DNA from 2 places in the Shewanella sp. KCT genome. Region 1 is predicted to be linked to the other one. Evidence: riboswitches for the same ligand, from Rfam matches in the RefSeq annotation. Region 1 holds a riboswitch; the other holds the start of a gene.
The links. A riboswitch is a leader RNA that binds a small molecule or an ion and turns the genes downstream of it on or off. The one in region 1 is predicted to bind cobalamin.
Positions count from the first base shown of each region.

Region 2: it holds a riboswitch for cobalamin, as region 1 does, so the genes downstream of both, AYI87_RS10355 (TonB-dependent receptor) here and AYI87_RS03115 (ABC transporter ATP-binding protein) in region 1, are expected to answer to the same signal.

Region 1 is NZ_LVDJ01000002.1:51,982-66,921, reverse strand. It holds gene AYI87_RS03145 (SDR family NAD(P)-dependent oxidoreductase) at 58-735, opposite strand; gene AYI87_RS03140 (YbaK/EbsC family protein) at 879-1,358, opposite strand; gene AYI87_RS03135 (SseB family protein) at 1,521-2,348, opposite strand; gene katG (catalase/peroxidase HPI) at 3,477-5,747, shown strand; gene metH (methionine synthase) at 7,188-10,910, opposite strand; gene AYI87_RS03120 (histidine phosphatase family protein) at 11,240-11,851, shown strand; cobalamin riboswitch at 11,925-12,103, shown strand; gene AYI87_RS03115 (ABC transporter ATP-binding protein) at 12,207-13,163, shown strand; gene AYI87_RS03110 (FecCD family ABC transporter permease) at 13,150-14,193, shown strand; gene cobT (nicotinate-nucleotide--dimethylbenzimidazole phosphoribosyltransferase) at 14,332-14,940, shown strand, end outside.
Region 2 is NZ_LVDJ01000006.1:52,542-67,481, reverse strand. It holds gene AYI87_RS10395 (GGDEF domain-containing protein) at 1-1,329, opposite strand, end outside; gene AYI87_RS10390 (hypothetical protein) at 1,738-1,986, opposite strand; gene AYI87_RS10385 (SAM-dependent methyltransferase) at 2,012-2,824, opposite strand; gene AYI87_RS10380 (GNAT family N-acetyltransferase) at 2,923-3,573, opposite strand; gene AYI87_RS10375 (pepsin-like aspartyl protease) at 3,563-5,251, opposite strand; gene AYI87_RS10370 (hypothetical protein) at 5,618-6,262, shown strand; gene AYI87_RS10365 (metal-dependent hydrolase family protein) at 6,467-7,768, shown strand; gene AYI87_RS10360 (DUF805 domain-containing protein) at 7,909-8,259, shown strand; cobalamin riboswitch at 8,478-8,694, shown strand; gene AYI87_RS10355 (TonB-dependent receptor) at 8,793-10,763, shown strand; gene AYI87_RS10350 (arylesterase) at 11,127-11,738, shown strand; partial or broken gene AYI87_RS10345 (HDOD domain-containing protein) at 11,980-12,600, shown strand; partial or broken gene AYI87_RS10340 (LysR substrate-binding domain-containing protein) at 12,599-13,300, opposite strand; gene metE (5-methyltetrahydropteroyltriglutamate--homocysteine S-methyltransferase) at 13,501-14,940, shown strand, end outside.

The DNA of each region.
Region 1 (14,940 bases):
TTGCCTTCAGTCCGAGCCTTTGTTGTTCTTCTGCTGTTAGTCTAACTTAGCGCTAGCCTAGCCCCTGGCGATGGTGATATCGGCAATATGGCCGTGGGCGGTGGCCTTCAGGGCGCCCTGTAGCATCTCGGCGGCTTCGTCTGCGCTCATGAAGCTGGAGGTATCGAGAGACTTACCACTACTTGGCCAGAAGCCTGTGTCCATGCCGCCGGGATAGACGGCGATGATCTTCATCGGCTTGCCCTTGAGTTCCAGACGCACCGACTCGATAAAGCCGCGAACCGCCCATTTGGCCGCGCAGTAGGTCGACTCACCCGCCTTGGGCTGCTGGGCTGCGGTCGACATCACCACCACCAGATGCAGAGGCGTATCCTGATAGCGTTTCACCAGTTCGCGCACCAGCAAGATAGTTGAGGTGACGTTGTTCTGCATCAGCTTGTGGATCTCATCGGCCTGCTGCTCGGCGATGGGGCCGAAGTAGCCGCTGCCGGCGCAGTGAACCACAGTGTCGAGTGCGGCGCCGCCGCTCATGGTCGCTAGGGTATCGAGTAATGTCGCGACGCCCTGCTCATCACAGAGATCGGCCGCTAGCGGGTGCAGATTCCTTGATGTCTGTGCGACGCCGGCCAGTCTGGCCTGGTTGCGACCCGAGATCATCACCTGCTCGCCCAGATCCGCATATCGCTTGGCCAGGGCGGCGCCCAGGCCGCTGCTGGCACCGGTAATTAATATCATGATTCATTCACTTAGAAGCTATGTTAGGTCGACCTATTATGCCGCAACTTGCTCTCGATGCCAGTGGGCGGAATATCTAAGCGATGTGAGCGTGAACCTGAGCAGAAAAAAGGGGAAGCCGCAGCTTCCCCGATAAGAGAGGGTTAGTGGATGCTCTGATAGCTGAATCTCAGGTGTTTTGCGTCTTTGATCAGCTTGATGAAATCTTCGCGGCTGAGCCTGACCAGGCTGGTGTGATCGCCGGCCTCTAGGTAGAGCTCCTTGGCCTCGATCAGTAGATCGTCATAGATGGTCTCGATATTATAGGCCGCGCCGAGGGAGGGGATGGCGCCATGCTCGCAATCGTCAAACATCTGATAGACGGTTTGCTCCTTCACCAGATGCAGATCGCGGTTGAGCTTGTCGCCCAGCGCCTTGAGGTTGATCTTATGATTGGTGGGGAGCACTGCCATGACCCTGCGCCCCTGATGATCCTCCAGAATCACCCCCTTGGCGACTTGGGCGGGGGCCAGCTGGGCGGCAATGGCCGAACTGATGGAGTTGTGGCTGTGGCGGTGCAGCACTATCTCATAGTTCACTTCATGTTCCGCCAGGTAGTGATTTAAGCGGTTTGAAATACTCATATACTTGCCTCATTAACGTTGTGAAACGTTATCGCTAAGTATAGTCCAGCCAGGCCCCAATGCTGGCTGAGTGCACTTTTCACCGCTGACTTAAGGCCGTTTTTCTGCTGATTGAGCAGCGCTTTTCATCGATTAAGTCACCCGCCGAGCCTGGCTTGCCGATCAGCTAAACCAGGTCTTGAATTTGCTCAGCAGCGAAGGGCGATAGAAGGGCTCAAGCTTCTTCAGGCAGAAGTCGCTTATCTCATCATGTTTGTCATTTCTTAACAGGTAGGGGCGTATCTCCCAGCCATGAAGCTCAATCTCCCTATGTAGGTTGCGGCAATCGCTGCGAATGCGGCTGAAATCATCGCTAATCCTGTCTCCCTCCAGGGTGAGCGCCAGGGTGAAGGCGCTGTCTGTGCCGCCGCGGCGGATATCCAGCTCGCATGTTTCGATGAAATAGCCCGCCTTGACGCTGGGGTAGTTAGCCAATATTTGGCGCACCGCGCCGAACATGGGCAGATCGCTTGCCAGTACCTTGCCGAGCAGCAGGAGCTGATTGCCCTGGGGGAGTAGCGCCATGTCGGGTAGCAACATATAGCGGATCTCATCGCTGCTGACGACTTTCGACAAATTGCTATTGGGGTTAAGTGCCATATCCATCTGGTTGGTCAGCAGCAGCTGAAATGCCTGAGGCGCATCTATCTCTATCTGGCCGTGAAATTCGCTGCCCTCCGCTTCCATAACCGCCTTGGCCTGATCGACCGCCTCCTGGGAGGTAAACAGCGGGACGAAGTAGTGCACCTGCTCATCGCTGACGGGAATGTGCCATTGCATGATGGAGAGCTCAGTGGTGCCATCGGCCTGAGGCGTTTCTTGGCCATCGCTCAGCAGGTAGAGCTGGGCCTTTATCAGCTGTTCATAGAGGGCTTTGGCTTGGGTGTGATCGGCAAGCGCCGCCTGCAGGGCGGTTTCGAGGGCGTTGCTCGGGGTGAGTGTAACTTCCATTTTCTTAAATCCTTGTTTCCAGCTGGTAGAGACCAGACATCCTGGTGAGTAGGCATAGTAGATCAAGGTGTTAGCTGGGTCTAGGGGGAGTGGGGGCAAACCTCGTTTGAGATTCTATTCCTCACTCGAGGGGGAGTTGGTTTGGCGGCTGAAGAAAGTCGTGGGTTTTCATCCCATACCTTGGAATGTGCGGCCTGACGGCCGAGGTAAGTCGTGGAACTCCGTTCCACACCTAGGCAAGAGGGGGATCAACAGCAATCCCCCTCTTGCATCTCCCCGTGCCGCCCCAGGCGAAGTTAACTGCATTGGTTAGGAGCCTCGTGCTTATGGATAAATCGCTATCGCTTCCGAAGGATGCATCCATGCACCTACGGAAGCTAGCCGGGCATCCATGCCCGTCTCACTCGATTTATTCCAACACCCTTCGGCAACTTCGAGGGGGATTTACTGTAGCCACAACCGGTAATGATAGGGGGTTAGTTTGCCAGAAGAGGGATGTGATTAGATCAAACTTTGTTTGGATATTAACGTCGTGGGATTCCATCCCACTCCAGGGCAAGAGGGGATCTCCAGCAATCCCCAAATATATCCCTATATAAAAGCCAGTTCGGCATCCCTGCCTCTCGTTCGTAAGCACAATCATCAAAGATGGTTATTCACCTTGCATCTCCCCGTGCCGCCCCAGACGAAGTTAACTGCATTGGTTAGGAGCCTCGTGCTTATGGGTAAATCGTTACCGCTTCGGAAGGATGCATCCATGCAGTCGTCGGCAACTTCGATGGGGATTTGTTGTAGCCACGACCTGTATTGTTGCTAGTACCTTCGCTGAGATGGTTGTGCCGATCTTTTCGAGGCGGTGTGGGGCAGAGGTTTGTCGGGCTATGGTCAGAACTGTGGTTTTCGCCACTAAAAAGGCTTTATTATTTTCGATTAAGATAATCGTTTTTATTCGATATATGCTTTTAGCATCTTGCTTCTAATATATTCCTGATGACTAAATAATGCCTTGGAAATTTAGCCTTGCCGCTTGCTGTCTCTTTTTTGTTTTTTGCGGCTTGGCGAAATCCACTCTGGGCTGACAACAGGCTTCGCCTCGGCGAAGCGTAATTAACCTGAAGGAAGCTAACCATGAAAGGAAAAACAGTAAACAAGCAAACGCTCGCGGCGTTAGTGAGTGCCTTGTTGGTGTTTAACCCTGCCGTCGCCGATGAGCAAGAATCCGCACAGATGACTAAGTCCAAAGGGGCTGCCGCCACTGGCACCGCCAAAGCGTTTCAACCCAAGAGCAAACAGTTTTGGTGGCCCGATCAATTGGATCTTTCCCCGCTGCGGGATCACGACTCCCGCTCCAATCCCTACGGCGAAAGTTTCGACTACGCCAAGGCCTTCAACTCGCTGGATCTCGACCAGGTAAAAACCGATATCGACCAGCTACTCACCCAATCGCAGGATTGGTGGCCAGCCGACTACGGCAACTATGGTCCTTTCTTCATCCGCATGACCTGGCACAGCGCAGGTACCTATCGCACCTTGGATGGCCGTGGTGGCGCCGGTGGCGGTCAGCAGAGATTCGAGCCGTTAAACAGTTGGCCCGATAACGCCAGCCTGGACAAGGCGCGCCGCCTGCTCTGGCCAGTGAAACAGAAGTATGGCGAGGCGCTCTCCTGGTCAGACTTAATTGTGCTCGCGGGCAACGTCGCCCTGGAAAACATGGGATTCAAGACTTTCGGTTTTGCCGGTGGTCGTAACGACGACTGGGAGCCTGACATGGTGTACTGGGGACCGGAGGTCGAGATGCTCGCCAGCGATCGTGAAGACAGAGATGGCAAGCTGCAAAGACCCTTAGGCGCGACCCACATGGGGCTCATCTATGTCAATCCGGAAGGCCCTAAAGGGGTGCCAGATCCGCTAGGTTCAGCCAAGAATATCCGCACCGCCTTCTCCCGTATGGCGATGAATGACGAGGAAACTCTGGCACTTATCGCCGGCGGCCATACCTTCGGTAAGATGCACGGCGCTCACAAGCCGAAAGATTGTCTGGGGGCAGAACCTGCTGCGGCAGGCATCGAAGCTCAGGGGCTGGGCTGGCACAACAAGTGTGGCAAGGGCCACTCAGAAGACACCATCACCAGTGGCTTGGAAGGGGCTTGGACTCAGGCGCCGACTAAGTGGACCTCGCTCTATCTGAGTAACCTGCTGACCTACGATTGGCAGCAGACCCGCAGTCCTGCCGGTGCGATCCAGTGGATCCCAACCGACGAGTCGGTGCACAAGGCCGTGCCCGATGCTCATGTCAAAGGTAAGTTTCATGCGCCTGTGATGACCACTGCGGATCTCGCGCTCAAGTATGACCCCGAGTATCGAAAGATCGCCGAGCGCTTCCTGGCCGACCCAGAAGAGTATCGCTTGGCCTTTGCCAAGGCCTGGTACAAGTTGACCCATAGAGACATGGGGCCTGCCCGTAACTTCCTCGGTAAAGAGGTGCCTCAGGGCAACTTCATCTGGCAAGACCCAATCGATGATAAGACCCAATCGCGTCTCAGCGCTGGCGATATCAAGCAGCTTAAAAAAGCCATCAGCAAGTCTGGGCTGAGCGTTGCCGAGCGCGTGCGCCTGGCCTGGGCGTCGGCGGCCAGCTATCGTCAGTCAGATATGCGTGGCGGCGCCAATGGGGCACGTATCGCTCTGGCTCCGCAGAAGGATTGGGCGGTGAACAACCCAGCCGAAACCGTCAAGGTGCTTAAGACGCTGGAGGCGATTCGCGCCGACTTTAATAAGGGCGCCGGCAAGAGTCAGGTTTCCTTGGCCGATCTTATCGTACTCGCGGGGGCGAGCGCCGTCGAGCTGGCCGCCAAGCAGGCCGGTTTCGAGGTCGCCGTGCCTTTCACCCCGGGACGAGGTGATGCCACACAGGCGCAGACGGATGAAAACTCCTTTAGCCTGCTGGAGCTGCATGCCGATGGCTTTAGAAACTACTTCGACGTAAACCACAGCTATAAGTCGCCCACCGAGATGCTGGTGGATAAGGCCGATCAACTGGATCTGACTGTGCCCGAGATGACAGTGTTAGTCGGTGGCCTGCGCGCCCTCGATGCCAACTATCAAGGGGCTAAGCACGGGGTGTTGACCCAGCGTCCCGGCACGCTTAACAATGACTTCTTCGTCAACCTGTTAGACATGTCGACCCTGTGGCAGAAATCAGATGTCGATGGTATCTATCAGGGACTGGATCGCAGCAGCGGCAAACCTAAGTGGACCGCCACTTCGGTGGACCTCATCTTCGGCTCTAACTCTGAACTGCGCGCGGTCGCCGAGGTATATGCCTTCGATACCTCAAAGCAGAAGTTTGTCGATGATTTCGTCGCCGCCTGGGTCAAGGTGATGAATTTAGATAGATAACAGGGGAGTCTCGGTCTGATGACCGTTGTAAGTCGTGGAACTCCGTTCCACACCAGGGAATATACGGCCTGACGGCCGAGATAAGTCGTGGGGTTATTTCTTTCCCTTTGGGAGGTGATGCCTCACGGCTTTCTTATGTATTGGTTCAAATTTTGTTTGGATATTAACTTAACGTCGTGGGATTCCATCCCATTGTTATGAGGTGAGTCGGTCTAGTGACCGAAGAAAGTCGTGGGATTCCATCCCATTGTTATAGGGTGTGTCGGTCTGCCGACCGAAGGACGTCGTGGGATTCCATCCCACACCCGGGCAAGGAGGACTGCTCGTCCTCGCCCTCCTTGCATCCACCCTGACGCCCCGGCGAAGTTGTACTCCTTCGTGTCTTTTTGAAAATCCCTATCGCCTCATATTCGCCATCCATGGCTCATCTGAGGCTATCTCGGCATCCATGCCTCAATCACGTGATTTTCTGCAATCCACTCCGGCAACTTCCAACGGGGTCTTTTAAACCACAACCGGCACCTGTTATAAGTCACCTTTAATGAGCTTTAGCTGTATGTACCATATTGAGTTTAAAGTCTTTTTAGCTGTGTGCGAATGAGGTCAGATGCTACAACAAGTTCCCATCGAAGCCTGACTTAAGCCTAGAACTTCTATAAGCTGAGCTTTAAAAGCTTCGCAAGCTTTCGGGTAAGTAAAAAGCAGCCTGTACCTAGGCTGGAGCTAGATGGATTCAATCGCCTGTAAGGTGGTGATTGGCGGGTATTAAATAGGGAGGTTTTATGGCTAAAAGACCAGAGAGTAAAAGGTTGACTAGCGTTGGGTTAACTCTTTATATCGCTATGGCGAGTATTATCTTATCTGGGCTAATATTTTCTAGCCTGTATCCCAGCTCGTTTTTGGGTATCATCACTCAAAGTCTCCTAAATGCCATAGTTTATGCCCTGCTCGTGGCGACTCCCTTCATTGTTCTTGAAAGGTATTTAGCCCAAAAAGGTATCTTGTTAGCGACCAATGACCAGAGTGACTGACCCTTCAGAATAGGTTAGATGCTACAACAAGTCCCCATCGAAGTTGCCGACGACTGCATGGATGCAGGAGTTAGAGCGAAGCAGGATGCCAGAGCGGGGATACGCAGATGAAAATGCCGTGTGGCCATCATGGACGATGGGCAAGACTCGGGGGGACAGGAGTCCCATCCGAGTCGTTAGGCGATTTTCATTGGAGTATGAGGAAAAACAACTTCGTCTGGGGCGGCAGGGGAGATGCAAGAGGGGGATTGCTGTTGATCCCCTTCTTGCTCGGGTGTGGGTTGAAGACCCACGACTTTCCTCGGCCGCAAGGCCGTATGAGTTAGTGAGGCGAAGCCTCTGGACTCAAGTTCAAACGAAGTTTAAACAATCACAAGGAGTCTATGTGATGACTCCAGATCACTTCCCGTTAAACATCATAGTCGAGTACCGGTGCCAACCAGCGCTCTGTCTCCTCAACACTCATTCCCTTACGCTTGGCGTAGTCCTCTACCTGATCCCGGCCGATATTGGTCACGCCGAAGTAGCGCGACTGCGGATGGGCGAAGTACCAGCCGGAGACGGCGGCGGTGGGGAACATGGCGTAGCTCTCGGTGATATTGAGATCTATGGTCTCGTCGGGCTTTAGCAGCTCCCACAACAGGCCTTTCTCTGTGTGATCCGGGCAGGCAGGGTAGCCGGGGGCCGGACGTATGCCTTTGTATTTCTCACGGATCAGCGCCTCGTTATCCAGGTTCTCATCGGCGGCGTAGCCCCAGAACTCCTTACGTACCCGCTCGTGCATCCGCTCGGCGAAGGCCTCGGCCAGTCGGTCGGCCAGACACTTAAGCATGATGGCGTTGTAATCGTCGTGGTTGGCTTCGAAGCGGGCCACATGCTCGTCGATGCCGTGGCCGGCGGTGACGGCGAAGCCGCCCATGTAATCGGCGACGCCAGAGTCTTTCGGCGCGACGAAGTCGGCGAGACAGAAGTTGTCGTTGCCCACACGTTCTATCTGCATCCGCAGATGATGGGTGGTCATCTCGACCTGGCTGCGGCTTTCATCTGTGTAGATCTCGATATCATCGTAATTGACTGTGTTGGCCGGGAAGAGGCCGATGACCGCCTTGGCCGTCAGCCATTTCTCTTCGATGATGGTTTTGAGCATCGCCTTGGCATCTTGGTAGAGCTTGCGCGCCTCTTCGCCCACCACCTCGTCATCGAGGATCTTGGGGAAGTGGCCGTGTAGCTCCCAGCTGCGGAAAAATGGCGTCCAGTCGATGCGATCGACTAGGTCTTCCAGCGGGTAGTCGTCAAACACCTGTCTGCCCAGTTGATTCGGCACAAATGGCATATGGGCGTTCCAGTCTTGCTGGCAGCGGTTTTCCCGTGCGGCCTCCAGGGTGACGATCTGCTTGCGCTTGGCCTGTGAATTGCGTTTGTCGCGCATCACCCGGTATTCCTCGTAGGCGGCATCTATGGTCGCCTGTCGGGTCTCCTTGTTGATCAGCTTGGCCACCATGGGCACGGCGCGCGAGGCGTCGGCGATATAGATGGCGCCCTCTGGGGCGTGGGGTGCGATTTTCACCGCGGTGTGGATCTTGGAGCAGGTGGCGCCGCCTATGATGGAGGGAATATTCAGTCCCGCCTTGTGGAAGGCTTTGACGTTGTGCACCATCTCATCCAGGCTCGGGGTGATAAGCCCCGACATGCCGATGATATCTACCTTCTCCGCCTTGGCGACCTCTATGATCTTCTCGACCGGCACCATGACGCCGAGATCCACCACCTCGTAGCCGTTACAGGCCAGCACCACGCCGACGATATTCTTGCCTATGTCGTGCACGTCGCCTTTAACCGTCACCATGAGGATCTTGCCGTTGGACTCGCCCTCGACTTTTTCCGCCTCTATGTAGGGATTGAGGTAGGCCACCGCCTTCTTCATCACCCGCGCCGATTTCACCACCTGGGGCAGGAACATCTTGCCCGAACCAAACAGGTCGCCGACCACGTTCATGCCATCCATCAGCGGGCCTTCGATCACATCCAGCGGACGGCTGGCCAACTGGCGCGCCTCTTCGGTGTCTTGATCGATAAAGTCGGTGATCCCCTTGACCAGGGCGTGCTCCAGCCGCTTGTTGACTGGCCAGCTGCGCCACTCGAGATCTTCCTTCTTGGCGCCAGCGGCGCCGTCGCCGCGGTACTGCTCGGCGATCTCCAGTAGCTGTTCTGTGTTGTTCGATCCTTCCACCGGGCAGGGCAGGTTCTGCACCACGGCCTCTACCCTGGCCTTCAGTTCGGGATCGATATCATCATAGATCGCCAGCTGACCGGCGTTGACTATGCCCATGTCCATCCCCGCCTGGATGGCGTGATAGAGGAACACGGCGTGGATCGCCTCGCGCACCGGGTTGTTGCCACGGAAGGAGAAGGAGACGTTAGACACGCCGCCGGAGATCATGGCGTGGGGCAGGGTACGCTTGATCTCGCGGGTCGCCTCGATGAAGTCCACCGCATAGTTGTCGTGCTCGTCGATGCCAGTGGCGATGGCGAAGATGTTGGGGTCGAAGATGATATCTTCCGGCGGGAAGCCCACCTTATCGACCAATACCCGATAGGCGCGGGTACAGATCTCTATCTTGCGCGCCATGGTATCGGCCTGGCCAACTTCGTCGAAGGCCATGATGATGGCTGCCGCGCCGTAGCGTTTCACCAGGGTGGCCTGCTCGATAAACTTGGCTTCACCCTCCTTGAGGGAGATGGAGTTCACCACGCCCTTGCCCTGAATGCACTTGAGGCCGGCCTCGATCACCTCCCACTTGGAGGAGTCGATCATGATAGGTACCCGGCTGATGTCGGGCTCGGAGGCGATAAGGTTGAGGAACTTCTGCATCACCTCGACGCCGTCCAGCATCCCCTCATCCATGTTGATGTCGATGATCTGGGCGCCGTTTTCCACCTGATCCCGGGCGACCGACAGCGCCTCTTCATATTCGCCCGTCTTGATCAGCCGCAGAAACTTGGCCGAGCCGGTGACGTTAGTGCGCTCGCCCACGTTCACAAATAGCGAGTCGGCGTCTATGGTCAGCGGCTCCAGGCCTGAGAGGCGACAGGCTACGGGCAGATCCGGCAGCTCCCGGGCGCCGTGCTTGATGACGGCGGCGCGGATCGCCTTGATATGTTCTGGGGTGGTGCCGCAGCAGCCACCGATAATGTTGAGCAGGCCTTCCTCTGCCCAAGGGCCGATCACCTCGGCCATCTCCTCCGGCGTCTCATCGTAGCCGCCAAACTCGTTGGGCAGGCCAGCGTTGGGGTGCGCCGAGACATAGCACTCGGCGATCTTCGACAGCTCCTCTACATAGGGGCGCAGCTCTTGCGGCCCCAAGGCGCAGTTGAGGCCGATGGAGAGCGGTTTCACGTGGCGCAGTGAATTGTAGAAAGCTTCTGTAGTTTGACCCGTCAGGGTGCGGCCCGAGGCATCGGTAATGGTGCCTGATATCATGATAGGCAGGCGTTGGTCCAGCTGGTCGAATACCGTTTCGATGGCAAACAGCGCCGCCTTGGCGTTGAGGGTATCGAAGATGGTTTCTACCATGATGATGTCGGCGCCGCCTTCTATCAGTGCCTCGATGGACTCGATATAGGCGCTGACTAGCTCGTCGAAATGGATATTGCGATAGCCGGGATCGTTGACATCCGGGCTGATGGAGCAGGTGCGGTTGGTGGGCCCTAGTACCCCGGCCACATAGCATTGACGGCCGGTTTCGGCGGCCACCTCATCACAGGCGGCGCGGGCCAGTCGAGCGCCCTCTAGGTTGATCTCCCGTGACAGCGATTGCATCTCATAGTCGGCCATGGCCACCTGGGTGGCGTTGAAGGTGTTGGTCTCTATGATGTCGGCGCCCGCCTGCAGGTAATCTCTGTGGATCTGCTTGATAAGCTCGGGTTGGGTCAGCACCAACAGGTCGTTGTTCCCCTTGAGATCGCAGGGCCACTCGGCAAAGCGTTTGCCGCGAAAGTCGGCCTCCTCCAGCTTGTGGTTCTGGATCATGGTGCCCATGGCGCCGTCGAGGATCAAAATTTCCTTATTGAGCCGCGCGCGGATCGCGTCGTTAATCTGCCTTACGTTTCGAACAGGGGATTGGGTCGCCATAACTTTCACCTACTTCAACTGACCTATTGCCTAAACTGCCGCGTCTATCGATTTGACGTGCTATTTTTATTTTGGATGTATAAACGTATAGACGTCTATACTAATCGACTTATAATACCCAGGGCAAGTCAAATGAGTATAAGCGTAAACACGGATGAAATTCGAGGGCTGCGCCGCTGCGTCCTGTTTAAACTGCATTGTATGGAAAGGCTGACAAAGATATTTAATTTGAAAGTTTTTCAATGTGTTAATTGTCTGGCGTTGCCAAGCTTATTGCCATAAGGGTATGCTGCTAGCGACTTAACTTGAAAAGGTTTAATGCTGCAGTTATGACGCAAACGACACTCTATTTGATGCGCCACGGCGAATGTGAAGGCGGCAACCTGCTGCGCGGCCATAGCGATCAACCTCTCACAGAGATAGGCTTCGCCCAGATGCAGCTGGCCTATGCCAAGCTGCCCCAGACGGTGGACAGGGTGATCAGCTCGCCGCTTAAGCGTTGCCGCGTGTTTGCCGAACATCTGACGACTAAGAATCAGGTGAAGGTAGCCCTGGATGCCGGGCTCAAGGAGATCTACTTCGGCCGTTGGGACGGTCAGCCTATCCCTGAGCTGCATGCCGATCACGGCGAGGAGCTGAGTGCCTATTGGCGGGACCCTTGGGCCAATCCACTGCCCGAAGGGGAGCCCATGGCTGAGTTCGAGCAGCGTGTCGACGAGGTGGTCGAGCTATTGGTGCATCAGCATAGTGGTGAGGCCTTGTTACTGCTCACTCATGGCGGCGTGATACGTCACCTGATGGCCAAGGCCCTGGGGGTAGAGCGCGCCGTGGGCTTCTATACCCGGCTGAGTCTGGATTACGCCAGTGTGGTCAAGGTAAGCCACTATCGCGATAAGGCGGGAGAGGGTTACTGGCGCCTGCACTGGCACGACGCCGAGTAATTGATTTGTTAGCCCGAGTAGCAGCCCGCTTGCCAGGGGCGCGAAATTTAGCATAATAACCGTGCGTGGGGACCGCCTGCGCCGGGAGTATGGTGTCGAGATCGCCAAGGCGATAACTTGGACTTAATAGGGAATTGGGGAAGGCCCAGCGCCGCTAGCCCAAACTGTGCCCGCAACTGTGAGTGTGTTGCCTAGTCGAACCCGACCTGGTCGCCACGAGTCAGGATACCTGCCTACTCTCCAACTACTATCTCAAGCGGGTGACTTGAGGGAGCCAATAGATGAAGAATACCTCGGGGCCGAGTCTGGCCCAAGGGCGAGGGCGCCTCGGCGCTGCTCCCCGGAGGGCGCGACCTTGAGCGCCCCTAGTCAGCCATCACAAACAGAATCACTCCTGTCTCACGGCGCCAGTGAAGGATCGAACTTAGGTGCAGGCGATGGCGCCTGCGTGCGCCCGGCGCTATCGGTGCGGGATCTCAGCTGGCGCTGCGGTGAGCGCCCCATACTGTCCCAGGTTAACCTGGCACTGCCCGAGGGTAAGATGCTGGGGATCATAGGCCCCAACGGCGCAGGCAAGTCCAGCCTGCTGCGCTGCCTCTATCGTTTCCTTACGCCTAACAGCGGTGAGATCCAGCTGTTTGGGCAGCCTATCGCCAGCCTGAGCGCCAGGGCCTTTGCCCGCGAGGTGGCGGTTGTGCTGCAAGACACGCCCCAGCATTTCGACATGACCACGGCCCAGCTGGTGGCATTGGGGCTCACGCCACACAAGGCCGCCTTCTCCATGACCACCAAGGCCGACCGCCTGGCGGTGAGTCAGGCCCTGGAGACAGTGGGGCTCAAGGATCGCGCCGGACAGATCTACGCCTCCCTGTCTGGGGGCGAGAAGCAGCGGGCCCTGATCGCTCGCGCCATAGTGCAGCAGCCCAAGCTGTTGATCCTCGACGAGCCCACCAATCACCTGGATATCCGCTATCAGATCCAGATCCTCGAGCTGCTCAAGGCCCTGGGGGTGACTGTGGTGATTTCGATTCACGACCTCAATCTCGCCAGCGCCCTGTGCGATCAACTTTTGCTGCTGGATCAGGGCAAGGCGGTGGCTCAAGGCTCGCCCAAACAGGTGCTGAGCGAGGCGCAGATCGCCAGGGTGTTCGGCGTCTGCTGTCAGGTATCGCCCCATCCACAGCACGGCAACCCGCAGATTAATTATTTCTATGGCTATCACCTTCAAAATGGAGGGCAGAGTGCTCTGCATGGCAATGGCTTGGGTGACCAGACCTTTGAGGCGAAGGAGGCTAACCATGCTGAGCGCTAGCCTGAGTCTGGGAAGAGGCTATAGCCCGCAACAATACCTGGCCTTCGTCTGCCTGGGGCTGCTGACCCTGGCGACTCCTGTGCTGGCGGTGAGCTTCGGCGCGGCGCAGATAGGCGTCGCCGAGGTGCTTGAGGTGCTGCTGGCCAAGCTGAGCGGCGCCGATCCCGGCGGCGTGACAGCAAGAATATTGATTGAGCTGCGCCTGCCGCGCATCTTGCTGGCCTTCATCGCCGGCTTCGGCCTGGCCCTGGCGGGCGCCGTGTTACAGACGGTGACTCGCAATCCCCTGGCCGACCCTTATCTGTTTGGCATCTCATCCGGTGCCAGTCTGGGGGCGGTTGTGGTGATCACCCTGCTGGGCGGTGTCGGCGGCGCTCTTGCCAGTGTCGGCCTGCCGCTTGGCGCCTTTATCGGTGCCAGCCTGGCGGTGCTCATGGTGCTGGCCCTGTGCGGACGGGATCTTAACACCCAGATAGAGCGCATGTTGCTCTCCGGGGTGGCGATCTCCTTCCTGTTCGGCGCGCTGGCCAGCCTGATGCTCTATTTCTCCGGGCCGCAATCGGCCGCCTCTGTGCTCTTCTGGAGCCTGGGCAGCTTTGCCAAGGCGAGTTGGCAGATGCTCTGGCTGCCCTGGCTGCTGGTGTTAGCGGCGAGCGCCATTTTGCTGCTGCTTAAGCGGCAGATCCTCGCCATTCAGGCGGGGGATGAGACCGCCCACACCTTGGGCATTCGGGTGCAGCGCCTGCGTCTCGTCAGCCTGCTGCTCTGCTCGCTGATCACCGCCGTCCTGGTGGCCAACTGCGGCGGCATCGGCTTCGTCGGCCTGATGGTGCCCCACATGGTGCGCCTATTGCTGCCGGGGCGTTTCGCCCTGTTGCTGACGGCCCTGGTGGGCGGCTTGTTTATGATCTGGGTGGATGTGCTGGCCAGGTGTCTGCTCAGCTATCAGGAGCTGCCGGTGGGGATCATCACGGCTGTGATAGGCAGCCTCTTCTTTCTGTTTATCCTGGGCGGGAAGCGTGGCAACTAGCCCAGGATCGAAGGAAAGGTGTATGGAAGGAGAGGAGTCATGATGGAGAAGAGTATTGAACTGTGCCGAACTATGCCTGCAAAGAAGGCGTGGATTGCAATGAATCGAGAACGAGGGCGAGCGATATGAGGTACCAGTATGTTTGAAGTCACTGAGGTAAGTAGCGAGTTCGATGCCAAGATCCAGCAGAAGATAGACACTAAGACCAAGCCACTGGGCGCCTTGGGCGCGCTCGAAACCCTGGCGATGACTATCGCCCGGGTGCTGGGGCCAGACAAGCCGCAAATAACCAAACCAACCCTCTTGGTGTTTGCCGGCGATCACGGCATCGCCGCCTCCGGCGTCTCCATCGCGCCTAGCGAGGTGACCACCCAGATGGTGATGAATTTCCTCAAGGGCGGCGCGGCCATCAATCTGTTCTGTGCCCAGGGGGGGATCACCATGGAGGTGATCGACTGCGGCATCGCCCAGGAGATCCATGATCAGCCCAAGCTTATCAATCACAGGTTGGGGGCGGGCACAGGTGCGATTCATCGCGAGCCCGCCATGACATTGGGTGCGGTCAAGCAGGGCTTCGCCATGGCCAGGGAGCGAGTCGCGCTGCATCAGGGCCGCGGCTGTAACCTTATAGCCTTCGGCGAGATGGGCATAGGCAACACCAGCTCGGCGGCGGCCATCATGGCGGCGCTGATGGGGCGCGAGGCGGTCGAGTGTGTCGGTCGGGGCACAGGCATAGATGCCGCCACC
Region 2 (14,940 bases), on a different contig from region 1:
GATACAGATGCGATCCCGCCCGGTTTCCTTCGACTGGTACATGGCGCTGTCGGCGTCGTTGATCAGCCGCTCCAGCTTATAGCCCGACATCTGAGTATCTGTGATCCCAAAGCTGGCGGTAACCTCAAACTCGTGGCCGGTGGTGCTACAATCAATCCCGGCAATCGCCTTACGGCAGGCCTCGGCCAGCTTAACCGCCGTCTGTAGGTCGCAGCCGGGCAGGGCGATACAGAACTCCTCACCGCCGATGCGGGCGAAGATATCGTTCTTGCGTCCTTGGGCCTGACAGGCCTTGGCGACTTTCTTCAGTACCCAGTCGCCGCAGGCGTGACCATACTTGTCGTTGATCTGCTTGAAGTTATCCAGATCGAACAGGATATAGCTGAGGTCTACCTCGCTGCTCTCGCAGTAGGTGAGCGCGCTCTGGGCGACCTGGGTGAAGTGACCGCGGTTAAACACATGGGTCAGGGCATCGTATTCCGCCAGCTGCTTGAGGCGCTTCTGAATCGTCCATGACTTATAGGCCCAGAAGCCCAGCAGGGTGATGATGGCGATCAGCAGCGAGATAAATAGCCGGTTGTTCTCCGCCTGGGTCTTCGCCAGTTGCTGCTCGGTCAGCAACAGGTTGTTCTGTCTGTCCAGCAGTTTGATACGACTCTTCTGCTCCGCCGCCTGATGCTCGGCGAGCTGGAAGGCCAGATGCTTGGTCTTGATGTCGTCCAGATATGCCTTGTCGGCCTGGGCGTACTTGACGTGATAATCCAGCGCCGCCTTGTAGTCATTTCTGGCCTTATTCGTCTGATATAAGATGCGATAGGCGATCACGCTTGATTCATCGTTCCCCATAGGTATAGAGGTTGCAACGGCTTGGGATGCATAAGTTTCTGCTTTGTTGGTCTGGCCCAACTCTTGATAGCCTTGAGCAAGCAGTGAGTACAAGCGAGAAGAGACAGGTGCATAGTTAAATGCGTGGATTGTGTCTAACTGTGCTTCTAGTAGTTGTAATGCTTGTTGGTTTTTGTGTTGCTCTAATAAAAGTGTGGCCACATAAGTATTTATAATTGTACTAACCAGAGTTTCACCGCTTTTTTCGCAAACATCTATGCCGTTATTTATCTCAGGACTATTTTCATCCAGTTGATGAAGTTTGAGTTTGGCTTCTATGGTGAGTTGAATTGCCAAACAGGCATTTCTATCCTCTTTGACAATAGACTCCAGCTTGTTGGCGTAGCGCAGACCCAGCTCGTATTGCCCAAGTTGGTTGTAAAACAGTGCCGCAACCAGTAGTCCCAATTGTTGAAATTCAGGTTCGGCGATCTCCGGTAACATCTCAAGGTGTTTTGAGAGGTTTGATAGTCCCTCTGTCCAATTTTTAGATATGGCTAAAATATTGATAATAGATAGATTTGATCTGAATTGTATTAGTTTTGGGCTGTCATGGATTAAGTTTTCTTTGTAGAGTGCTATCGCCTCTTCAAACTCTCCCTTAAAGGAAAGTTGGTAGGCTTTAAGATAGTTGTAATAATATTTTTGCTCTCTGGATAACTTATCTACATCTTCATCTAAGGATGCCAGAAGTTCTCCAAATTTTTGGGGCTCGCTGCTGCGCAGTTGATCTGCCTTAATGAGTTTTTCATTTAATATATCCACCTCACCGGCCCATATGGGGGCGATGAGGCAGAATATTAGAATGAGTTTTGTAATTTTGATAAACAAAACGAGTGTCTCAATATCGAATTATTTTTCTTCTTGTTGGGTGTCACTCTCATCTGTTTCTTTTGGTTCATCCTCTGCTGGCAACATTGCGCAGACAACATCGGCACACACATCAAGTTCACGGGCGAGGTTTTTTACATCTCTCTCTAACAACATCTTTTTTAAATCGTTTGAAAGATTTGAGTCAATGACTGCTTGACTAAAACTATCTTGAGTTTGAAGACCTGCATCGTTTCCAATTCGCTCTAGTAATTCAATGACGTTTGACATTGTTCGTCCTTATTGTTGTTGGTGGTTAGTTTTCGGGTATTAGGATGTCATCGACTCGGTATGCCGTTTCAAGTTTAGCCAGCTTCTCCAAGATTGTAGGGTTTGGCCGCATCTTTTCGCTTGGCGGGATCACCAGGGTGGTATGCATGAAGATCTCGGCATCGGCCAGGTCCCGTAGCGGCAGAGTGTGTTTGCGCACCTTATCTATGGGGAGCACGGCGGCCTCGTAGAGGATCACCTGATGATCTAAGGGGTAAGTCTCTGCCAGCAATTCTATCAGTACCTGACGATGGGCCTTGCCGGTGGCGAATCTGGCCATGCTCTTATCACCTGCCAGGCCTATCTGCCAGAGGATCAGGCAACAGGAGGGGTCGAAGCGCCGCTGGTAAAACATAAACTGGCTGGCTTCAAACTGCTGGCAGCCAAATTGGCCAGGGTCTATGCCAATGTCGGCGATCAGGCAATCTTCGGCGGAGATGCCGGGCACCATGACAGCCTCGAACCCTTCGGCGCGCGCCGCCTCTATGGATCTGTGGGGCGCTTGGGCGAATACGCCGGGGTGACCGTAGAAGGCGCCGACGACTTTCTTGCCTTGTCTGACCTCTGCTAGTATGGCGTCGACCATCTCTCGGTAGGTGATATGACGTGACTTACCCTCGCCGTAGTAGACCTGTAGCGAGCGTACGTCTGGGTGCATCTCCTGTAGCCAGAGTTCTACTATGCCGTTTGAAACGCCGGAGAAAACGACGTCGGCTTGTTCAATATAGCTGCGTGCCAGCGGGCAGATGTGAGCACCTAGTGTCATCCCAATGCCGACACAAGCCAGGCTTCCCGCCATGTTAAGTATGTCCGATGTTATGCTTGTTAATTAAGGGTTAAAGCTAACAGCAATTTACTGGATTTAAAACTCTTTATTATTTTTGTTTGGCAGGTTTTTTATTGAGACTCTTCGGCCAAACTCAAAAAGTATTCCAATTGGCTCTCGCTGGTTTCATCTCCAATACCATGAGCGGGATGACTGGGCGAACGTTGTTTGAATCCCAGTTTTTTTACGATTCTTTTGGTGGCAAGATTTTTAATAGAGAAACATGCTTTAATTTCTGATAGTTGCAGTGTTTTTTTACTGTGCTTTATCAGGGCGATGACGGCCTCGTCGGCAAGTAGTTTACCTTGTGCCTTGGGTAGCATCATGATACCGATTTCGGCCAATTCTCGTTGAGTCTGGTCCCAATTTAGTCCGATAACGCCTGTTGTATGACCTGAAGCTTTTTCTACTATGACCCAGAGCATGTAGCTAGGTGGTGTATCGGGGTGTTGTAATGCCTTTAAGGTTGCCTTAATTGACGTTTCAAAGGCTTTGTCGGCTTCGGCATGGGTGAACGGCTGACAGATATGGCGCATCACCCTCTCGTCGCAATAGAGGCGGCGATACAGCGCCTTGTCTGACTCATCTATCGGGCGCATGGTCAGGCGCTGGCTGGCAAAACCATGGTCTGCCAGGTAGTGGGTTAGCCTAGAGGGCAGCTCGCTTGAAAGCTGCTCCCTTGAGGGGAGTTGCTTTGATGAGAAGGGTTCATTATCTGGCATGCTGCACCTCGGATATCTGCAGCGGTCTCTGCTCGGCGAAGCGGATCACTCCCTTGTCGTCCACCGAGCGGTCGAACACCACATAGTAGGCGCTCATCAGCGGCAGACCCAAAATGGATTGATCCGGCCAATTAGGCAGCTGCGACAACAGCTTGAAGCAGGCCTTGCCCTGAGTCGGCGTGTTGATCTGCCAGTAGTGCTGGGGCGTGACGCGGATGGCGATAGGCTCGCATCCCGGTGGACAGTCGGGATCGTCGCAGCTCGGCGCCGAGTCATGCTCGTTTCGCGGGCCGACAAAATAGAAGATGAGATCCGGCCAGCGCTCCAGCTGTAGCTCTGCCATGTCGATACCTGTCTGCTGAAAGGCGATATCGCTAAAGGGGGCTATCTGCTGGGTGAACTTGGGATCTATCGATTCCAGGGCCTGAGTCAGCGCGCCAAACAGGTGACGGGTGAGCACAATTGCAGAGGCGCCCGTGTCTATGATGGCGTTGCTCTGTCCCCTAAGGGTGTCGCAGATATGCACCCCATGGGTGTGCAGGTGCTGGCCGTCTGGGCAGAGCGCACTTGTGTCTGATGGTGAGTTATCTTGCTGGGCGTCGTCTGCTTCTGGCGCTTGCTCTGCTGACTCGTGCTCCGCTAATGCTTGCTGCTCTGCATTCTCTACAGATTGCGTCAGCAGGCTGGGGATCATCTCGCCATCGCCTATTTTTAGTCCCACCAGGTTGACGTTGTAATACCGGTTTTCGATCACCGCTATGGTTTTAAATTCGCCTTGATACAGTTCGGTATGTTCCTCGCCGCCACCTAAGATCAACCAGCCCTGGTTGAGGGGATCCTGGCCGAGGAAAGCGAACTCGTTGGCGCTGTTGGGTGCGAGCACCTCTTTGCTGGCCACATGTATACTGGAGCGGCGGGCGAAGAAGGCAAACTTGTTGGGGGTCAGGCCGTGGCTGGTTAAATTGCTGAAATAGGGCGGCAGATCATCTGTCGGCTGGGTGCGCAGAAAGCGTTTAAACTGGCGCAGATCTTCGCTGTTGAAGCTCGTCTCGGTCGCCTGATGCCACTGGGTGTCTTGCGCGGCGAGCGCGCCCTGACCCATGGAGAAGTCCTGATTCGCTTCAGTGAGTATGGGGCGATAGTGCTGGCTGCACAGGTGGATCTCCTCATCGAAGGGCCAGGGGAAGGTGAGCGCCGGGGCTATGCCGTAGTGATGAAAATAGCTCTTGAGATCATAGACCTTGTTAAGGGCGTCGTAGGCCAGACCTAAGATGCCGTCGGCATCGGCAAAGCTGGTCTCTTGGGCAAGAGATGACACCACGGCCACAGGGCACTGCTCAAGCACAATCGGATGGTGGGCGTGGGGAACATGGTCGTCATGGAGATCGAAATCTATCGCATCCTCACGAATCCCCACCCGGGTGTAGACCACTGGGCCGTCCCAGCCACCTATGCCGTACAGCACCTCTTGGGCGAAGCTGGTGGGGGTGAGGGCAGTGTCGCGCTCCTCGACATAGTCGCTGCCAGACACCACCAGGGTGCTGCTACCCGTATCTAAGATCAGGTTGAGCGGGTGCTTCTCGGCGCCAATTCGCAACTGGGCACTGTAGCCACCTTTGGCATACACATTGACGAGAGGGACTTTGAGGGTGCGGGGGGCATTGGTGGTTGAACTCATCGATGACCTTTGGGGCTAAGGGAATTCATATAATTGTTATATAAGTGATTGTTTTACTCTATCCAATCAAGAGGGTCAATTTAAGGACAGTGGTCGAACATCAATAGGGAAGAAGTTAAGAGAGCCTTTGCTATTGGCTTTGTAAATTTTAATTAAGATTAAAAAAGTAATCCAAAGCGTCAACGAGTTTTTCAGTCTTAATTTTTGTAAATCATCCGCTCCCTCTGGGTAACTTTGTAGTAATATCTGCTGGAAATCACTGGTGTTTAGTGATTCACACTGCAAATGGCCGCAGATTGTTATCGGTTTGTTGGTTATTTTTGTTGGCTATCTGGGTGTCGCAGCATTGAGGATGAGGTAGATAAAATGGATTTTTCACCACAGGTATTTACTCAGGCGTTGGCCAAAAGGCTGGTGCTCGCACTGCCCCTGTTCGCACAGCCCTTGGACGTGACCGCCACCGAGCTGGCACAGATGTCATCACAGGCCCATGTCCAGCCCAGTCAATTGACTATCTTCAAGCAGAACCTTGGCTTGCATTTCCCCGCCAACTGGCGCCTGGCCTACAGTGAGCAGCACGGTGATATGTTTTCGGCCGAGTTTGTGCCCGCCCAGCAGCTGCTGGCCCATTGGTCGTCGCTCTACTGCGTGCAGGGGTTTAAGGGGATGGCGCAGCGTATCGACCCCGAGGCCTTTCTCGACAGTTTTGCCGAGCAGTATCGCCATACCTGCGAGGGGGAGATGCAATACCAGAAACTGGGCGCCAGCGAGCTCGGCGGTAAGGCGAGCTATAGCGCCATGTTGACCTGCGATAAGATGCCGCAGACCCACAGAGGCGAGCAGGGCATAGATAAGCCGGTCGGCGAGATAGGTCACTATACGGTTATTGCCGGCAAGGAGGATCTGTTTCTGCTGCATCAATCGGCGCGGGGCGAAGCCTTGTTATCTCTCTCTTCTCTTAAGATAGCGCCGCCCGTCGAGCGTATCGCCGATATGTCGGGCCTGCGATAACACCTGCTTGGCGCTTGCTTGTGACAGCTCTTGCTCGGGCTAGGGCTAGGGGCCCGGGCTAAGTTGGCCGCTTTTGTGGTTGTTTTTAGGCCAATTTGTTGTCATGTTAGTCAAGTTTTAGACGCTCGCCCCTGTCCTTATCGGGAGCTTTCTCGGCAAGGCGCGGCGAGTTCTCACTCCTTCAGACATGATTAACGGGCCATAATGAAAAATAATACTCTGCTCCCCCTTGCCGCGCTGACGGCTGCTCTCTTGTCGCCATCCCTGTTTGCCAATGATGTGACAGTGATCCATGCCGGCACCCTGCTGGCCGACCCGGCCGCTAAGCCGCTCAGCGAACAGACCCTGGTGATCACCGATGGCAAGATTAGCCAGGTTGCCCCCGGCTATCTGAGCGTCGAGACCGTCGCGCCTGGCGCTAAGTATGTGGATCTCAAGCAGGGCTTTGTGATGCCGGGTCTGATGGATATGCATGTGCATCTGCAAGGCGAGCTGGGGCCCAAGAATGATAGCCAGCGCCTTAGGATGTCAGACGCCGATGTGGCGATGCAGAGCGCCTACTTTGCCAACAAGACCCTGATGGCGGGCTTCACCACGGTTAGGGACCTCGGCGCCAAGCCGGAGCAGATGTATGCCCTGCGTGACGCGATTGCTAAGGGGTGGATAGACGGGCCGCGCATCATCGCCTCGGGCGGGGTGTCGGTGACCGGCGGCCATGGCGATGTGGACGGCATGAGCCCAGATCTGCTGGATAAGTTCACCACTAAGACCATCTGCGACGGCCCCTATGACTGTCGCCGCGCCACCCGCCGCGCCATCAAGTTTGGCGCCGATGTCATCAAGATCACCTCTACCGGCGGCGTCTTGTCGGATACCGACACAGGCACGGGCCAGCAGATGAACGATGATGAGATCAAAGAAATTGTGGCGACGGCCCATGCCTTGGGGCGTAAGGTGGCCAGCCATGCCCATGCGACAGAGGGGATCAACGCCGCTCTGCGCGCCGGGGTCGATAGCATAGAGCACGGCAGCTACGCCGATAAGGAGAGCATCAAGCTGCTCAAGAAGAATGGCGCCTTCCTGGTGCCCACCCTGTTGGCGGGCGATACCGTGGTGCATATGGCCAAGGAGTCTGACTTTATGTCGCCGGCCATCAAGCAGAAGGCGGTGCGAGTGGGTGCCGATATGACGGCTAACTTTACCCGCGCCTATAAGGCCGGGGTCAAGATTGCCTATGGTACCGACAGCGGCGTCTCGGCCCACGGCACCAATGCGCGCGAGGCCGTATTGATGAATCAGGCGGGCATGAGTAATAAAGATGTGCTGATCTCGGCCACCATCAACGGCGCCGAGCTAGTGGATATGTCTGATAGCTTGGGTACCCTGAGTGTCGGCAAGCAGGCCGATATTATCGCGACCCAGGGCAACCCGCTGGAGGATATCTCGGCCCTGCTGGATGTGGGCTTCGTGATGAAAGGCGGTAAGGTGGTGAAGTCGCGCCTGTGAATGAAAAAAGATTGTCATTAAATTTCAATTATATTTTTTAAACTATTGATATATTATGACACTTATCCAATAGGGGGCTTAGGAATGGCCCCCTCTTTATTGGAGTTTTTCAGTTAATTTACGTAAACAAAGGGAACTATATGGAATATTTTATTGGTGCGTTGAAGAAGTTTGCTGATTTCACCGGTCGTGCACGTCGCAAAGAATTTTGGATGTTTACCCTGTTCTACATCATCTTCTATGCCGTGGCGGCAACCATAGATGTGGTGACAGGTCTGTATATGCTGAGCGGTATCTTCTCGCTGGCACTGCTTATCCCAACTCTCGCTATCTCGGCAAGACGCCTACACGACACCGGCCGTTCGGGCTGGTGGCAGTTGATCGGTCTGATCCCGCTTATCGGCGCTATCGTGTTGATCGTCTTCTATGTACAAGACAGCGTTGAAGGCAATGAATATGGTGAAAACCCTAAGGCATTAGCCGAGGCGTAACTTTCCCCTATCTGCGATGAAGGAGGCATAGGCCTCCTTTGTTGTTTTAGGGAGTAATGCAGCCCTTGGGTGAAGATGCCGATTCGGGCCATTATGGGAGCATTAGACATTTATACGTGTAGACGTCTATAATGCCCGCATTCTGTCACTGGAGCCGGGAGAGAGCCTCTCCTCAACGCCGCACATAAGCCGCGGGGCCGAGGGCAGAGCGTTACCTAATTTAGTCAACCTTATGTGGTGCCCTAGCCAAAATGGCGCAAGGGATAATCGGGAAGCCAGTGAGAATCTGGCACTGCCCCCGCAACGGTGATAGGTGAGAGCTGGGTGCGCCATGCCTTTAACATCATGGCGTTAAAAAAATCTAAGCTCGTCGTTTAAACCCTTTGTTTAGACTTAGCCTCAGTCCGGAGACCGGCCCTTAAGGTGATTTTGAGATTTCGGCGGGCAGATCTCGAAATGCGACCCTGGCGGTTTGATGGACTGCGCCCAGTCGTGACGCCTTGCCCTGTTTCCCTTTTAGGAGTTAAAGGAAAATGGGTACACAACCTAGTAAAATTGCGCTACTGCTTGGCGCCTGTCTGGCCGGGAGCTTTCCTGTCTTAGCGGAAAGTTCGGGCACCCCAGGGCCTGTGGATGAAACCATCACGGTTATCGGCCGCAGCGAAAACACCCCTATCAATATCGCGGCTAACGTCAATGTGATCGACGCTGCCGCCATCGAGCTCAGCGGTGCCACCAACCTCACCGACTTGCTGCGCGGACAGAGCGGCATTCAGGTGTCAGATTCAAACTCGGGCGCCGTATTTGCCATGCGAGGTTTCAGCGCCAGTCAGGCGGTCAACAACACCTTGATCCTGATCGATGGTCGTCGCCTCAATAACATCGATATCGCCGCGCCGAGCATCGGCGCCATCGGGCTCAATCAGGTGGAGCGAGTCGAGATCCTCTCAGGCAGCGCCGGTGTGCTCTATGGAGACCAGGCGGTTGGCGGGGTGATCAACATTATCACCAAGGCGCCGAAAGATAACGGCGGCAGCCTGCAGCTCTCCGGCGGTAGCTTCGACACCTTTGAGGCCAAGGCCGAGGGGTCGGTCGCCATCAATGACAACTGGCGCCTCTATGGCGCGGCCAACCATCTCAAGAGCGACAACTATCGCGATCACAATGCCAGCAAAACCAGCTCAGTGCTGGGACGCCTGCAATATGACGATGAGGTGCAGCAGTTCTTCGCTGAGGCGAGTCACTATGACAATCACCGCGAACTGGCTGCTGCGCTGAATGATGATCAGATCAAGGAAAACCCAAGACAAATGGGTGATCTGCAGCAGGGCGATCTCTTTATCGATGCCTACCTGCATGAGATGACCACGGCGGCCCGCACCGGTTATCAGCGACAGCTAAATGAGGCCTGGTCTCTGGGCGCCGACCTTAACTACAGCGACACCCTGACAACCGGGCTCAGCACCTGGAATACAAGCCGCCGCGATACCCGCTCTCTGCTCGAGTTTAAGCCCAAGGCTGTGGCTAACATCAAGACGGATAACGGCGAGCTTAAGCTGGTGACCGGTCTGGATCTTAGTCGCGGCGAGGCGACTTTTAGCAATCGCAGCAATGTGCAGAAGCTGGCCAGCGCCTATCTGCAGGCGACAGTGCCTCTCACCGAGAGTTTCAGCTACGTGGTGGGCGGTCGTTACGCCGAGGTGACCGATGAGCTGGTGGACGGCAAAGCCTATCCAAATGGGATAGATCTTGATCAGGATGCCCATGCCTTCGAGCTCGGTCTCAACTATCGCCCTAATCAGCATCATAGATTCTACCTGCGTGCCGACGACAACTTCCGTTTCGCCAAGGTGGATGAGCAGGCCTACACCCCGGCAAGTATTCAGGGGCTCAAGCCGCAGACCGGCCGCAGTTACGAGGCGGGCTGGGATCTGCTGCTCGAGCAAAACACCCTGCGCGTGAGCGCCTATCGTCTGGATCTCGAAGATGAGATCGTCTTCGACCCGAGCGCAGAAACCCCCGTGGGTGGCAGCTTCCCCGGCGCCAACGTTAACGCCGATGCCTCACGCCGTTATGGGGTAAGCGCAGACTGGGACTGGCAGGCGACTCAGGATCTAATGCTTGGGCTTGAATACAACTATATAGACGCCGAGTTTACCGAAGGACTAAACGAAGGTAAGGCGCTCTCCTGGGTGGCCAAGAACAGCGGCCGTGGCTATGTCAGCTACGATGTTTATGAACATCTGCAGCTCTTCGCCGAGGCGGTCTACACGGGTGAGCGCTACATGGAAGGCGATAATGCCAACTTAGGCGATAAGCTCGATGCCTATACCCTGGCAAATATCGCCATCAACTATTCCCGCGATGCCTGGCTGGCCAGCCTGCGGGTCGATAACCTGCTGGACAAGGAATATGTCAGCTCAGGGTATTTCAGCACCTGGGGTAGCGGTTATTATCCTGGTACGGGCCGAGCGCTGCGCCTGACCGCCAGCTACCGCTTCTAACGCGGCTTTAGCCTTAAGAGCCAGTCAGATCTGACTGGCTTTTTTATTGCCTGCTGTTCATCATAGGGCTTGGGAAGGTGCGAACAAGTCGTCGCACAGCTCTGGCTTTGATAGCAGCGACAGTTCAAGGCATTCAACTGAGGGCATGCCGAGGCCTGCTGAAGTTGAATAACGCCGAAATGGTGTTGCTATCAAAGCCCCGCAGGGCGAGGCTTACAGCGGTATTTTCTGCGTTACAGTTCTTGCGAAGGACTAGGGCCATTCGCTGCAAACTGTGCCTTGCATCTATCCACTTTAAGCACACGCAGAGCAAGCACGGGACTTATTCGCACCTTCCCTTGATATGTTTAGTGAGGACAAAGGATGAAATTAAAGTGGTTGCTTGTGCCCGTTATCTTGCTCTTGGCCATCATCTTCTGGTCAAGCGGCGGCCCGTCTCTTGCCCCCTTGCCGGAGAGTGCCAGAATCCTTGCCTTTGGCGATAGCCTGACTAAAGGCGTGGGAGCCAGCCCCGGCATGGATTATCCTGCGCAGCTGCAAGCAATGAGCGGACGTGAGGTGATCAACGCCGGCATCTCGGGAGAGACCACCTCCCAGGGCCGCGAGCGCTTCGCCCGAGTGCTGGATGAGACGCCGCCGGATCTCATTATCTTGCTTGAGGGGGGTAATGATTTTCTGCGTAATGGCAACGCGGCGCAGGTCGAGGCCAACCTCTCTGCTATGCTGGCACAGGCCCAGCGGCGCGATATTCCAGTGGTGTTGATTGGCGTACCTCAGAAGAGCATCTGGCTGGAAACGGCGCCCCTGTATGGACAGCTGGCCGCGCAATATCAGCCGCTATTTATTGAGGATTTTCTGACAGAACTGCTAAAATTATCAGAAGTAAAATCTGATGCGATTCACCTCAACGATGAAGGCTATCGTCGTCTCGCCGAGCACCTATACCAGCGTCTGCAACAGGCAGGTGCCTTATAGCTAAAATGGCCCTGGCAGTAGCCGAACAACGGACGTCATCCCTTGGTTAAGTGGCGGAATTTTGTCGTTTATCTTTCGTCCATAGTAGGCTGAAAGCTCAGGCGTGAGTGGCAAGATGAATTTATTTAGGTTAATGTCCGTTTTTACCCCAAATCGACTTGACCCAGACAGTCGTTTTATGGGTAAATTCTCGGATAACAAATGGCGCCGTGCCAATAATAAATCAGGTTAATAACTTCTCATGACAGATCTTGAGCATCAGGTATTCACTCAAGTACGCGCAATTATTGCCAATGAAGAACAGGTTATCGGACGACGGGGTATTCTGATCCCGCTGAAGAAAGCCATTATTGCCGATGGCGATATCCGCAATGTGATCGATATAGTCTCTTCCGATCCCGCGTTGGCGGCGCATCTGCTATGGCGCAGCAACTCGGCGGCTAACGCCAGCGTGTCATCGAAGAACCGTTCATTGAAAGATGCCCTGGTGCGCCTGGGCCAAGTCAATATCTACCGTTATGCCTTCACCTTCTACCTCAAGGAGCGTCTCGACGAGTTGCCACAGCCCTACAAGAAGCTGGTATACGGCTACTGGGCGCTCACCGAGAGCATCGCTACCGACGCCGTGGATAGCTTGCATCATATGGAAGGGGTGAACATCAATCCCGATGAGGTACAGACCCTGGCGCTGTTTAGCGTATTTGGCGAGATCATCGCCCTGACGGCCTTTGCCTACCTGAATGCCGAGTCGGAGCAGTCGTTCCCGCTCTCTATCATCAAGTCGCTGATCGATAATCAGAAGCAGACGCTGACCCTTGAGGCGTTCGAGTCATTAGGGTTGGATGAGGAACTCAGAGAAGACATGCGATGCGTTGCAGCAACATGGCGGTGAGATCGCAGCGGATCTGTTTAGCAACCGGCACGCCCGCCGGCTCCATGAAGTGGCGATAGATATCCAGCCTGTCTAGTGGCACTGGGTAGGTGAGCAGGGTCTGATCCCTAAGCTGCGCCGCCGTGACATAGGGGAGCTCGGCCAGCGGATGATCCGCGGCGACCAGGAGTTTTACCTCGAAATCGAACAGGTGCTGATAGGCGATATCATGGTCGGGAATAGGGTCTGAGGTGAGTACCACATCCAGCTGTCCCTGCTTGAGCGCGGTCAGCGAGTCGAACAGGTGGCGGCTCGACAGCTCCAAGTTGGTGTGAGGAAAGCTGGCATTAAACTGCTCGATCACCGGCATCAGCCAACGAAAACAGCTGTGGCATTCGATACCCACAAAGAGATCTCTCGCCTCGCTGCCCAGGCCATTCTTGAGATCGATTTCGGTTTCTATCACCTTAGGCAAGATCTCCTCGGCCAGATTGAGCAACCTAGCGCCCTCTTGGGTAAAGGAGAGGGGTTTACTCTTACGCACGAAAATCGCCGAGTTGATGCGGGTCTCCAGTTCCTTGATCTGGTGGGATAAGGCCGACTGGGTGACAAAGCGCTTCTTGGCTGCGCCCGCGAGACTGCCGCTCTCTTTCAGGGCGACCAATGTACGTAAATGCCTAAGCTCTATCATTTTTACCTCACATGAATTTGGCTCATGTTGCTCGTGAAATCAATTCGATTGCGAGACAACAGACTAGCACAATAAACTTCTAGACGTCCAGACGCCTATTTTAGTTTGTTGTGCAATTTCAGTTCTCAAACCTGTATTGCGATGACAGCGAAGGGCGCTAACCATGAATTTCGCTCATCTTAATGCAAAAGGTATACAATATGCAAACTCTAGATATCGCTTCATTAGGCTTTCCCCGTATCGGCCGTCAACGGGAACTCAAATTTGCCCTGGAAAAATATTGGCGTGGTGAGATAGACCAGTCGCAGCTGCAATCGGTCGCCAGTGAACTGCGCAGAACCCATTGGCAGTGGCAGCAGGCGGCGGGGGTGAAGCAAGTGCCGGTTGGGGACTTTGCCTTCTACGATCAGGTGCTCACCCTGAGCGCTACCATTAATGCCATCCCGGCGCGCCATCGCAGCGGCGAGCAGGTGGATCTCGATACCCTGTTTCGAGTGGCCCGTGGCCGCGCGCCCACGGGGGAGGCGAGCCGTGCCGCCCAGATGAAGAAATACTTCAACACCAACTATCACTACATAGTGCCCGAGCTCACGGCGGGTCAGCGCTTCGAAATAGCTTATGAGCAGCTGTTCGACGAGGTGGACGAGGCTAAATCCCTGGGGCATCAGCCTAAGCCGGTATTGCTTGGCCCGGTCAGCTACCTCTATCTTGCCAAGTGCGAGGGCGAGCCCTTCGATAAACTGAGCCTGCTGCCCGCGCTGGTCGAGGCCTACCAGGCCATTCTGGCGCGATTTGCCGACCAGGGCGTGACCTGGGTGCAGCTCGACGAGCCTATCTTGGCGCTGGAACTAGATGATGACTGGCTGGCGGCCTTCGTGCCGGCATACAGGGAACTCAGTGGCCAGGGGGTTAAGCTGCTGCTGGCCAGTTACTATGGCTCTGTGGCCCATCATCATGAGTTAATTAAGGATCTCGTAGTCGATGGCCTGCATCTGGATCAGGTGAGCGATGCCGAGCAGCTCACTTTGTTTGGCGCCAGCCTTAAGCCTACGCAGGTGCTCAGCCTTGGGGTGATCAACGGCCGCAACGTGTGGGCGGCGGATCTCGACATCTTGGCCGAGCGGCTGCGCGCTGTGGTGGCAGATCTTGGAGAGCGTGTCTGGCTGGCGCCTTCCTGTTCGCTCTTACACGTGCCCGTGGATCTGGAGAGCGAAACCGAGCTGGCGCCAGAGCTCGCCAATCAACTCAGCTTTGCCAAGCAGAAACTCGACGAGCTGGCCGCGCTGCGCACCTTGTTGCTTACCCCACAGAGCGAGGCAGCCCAGGCGATAGTGGCGCGCTGTGAGGCGAGACGTCAGGCCCGAGAGCAGGCGGCCAACCCTGAGGTACAGGCGAGACTCAAGGCCTTAACGCCTGAGGATTTCAATCGTCCTAGCGGTTTTGGCGAGCGCCGCCTAAAGCAACAGGCCCGTTTTCGTCTGCCGCTGCTACCCACCACCACCATCGGCTCTTTCCCGCAGACGCCGGCCATTCGCGGCCTGCGCAGTCGCTGGCGTAAGGGTGAGCTGACCGAGCAGGCCTATGTGGCGCAGCTCGAGGCGGTAACCCGCGACAGCATAGCGCGTCAGCTCAAGTTGGGG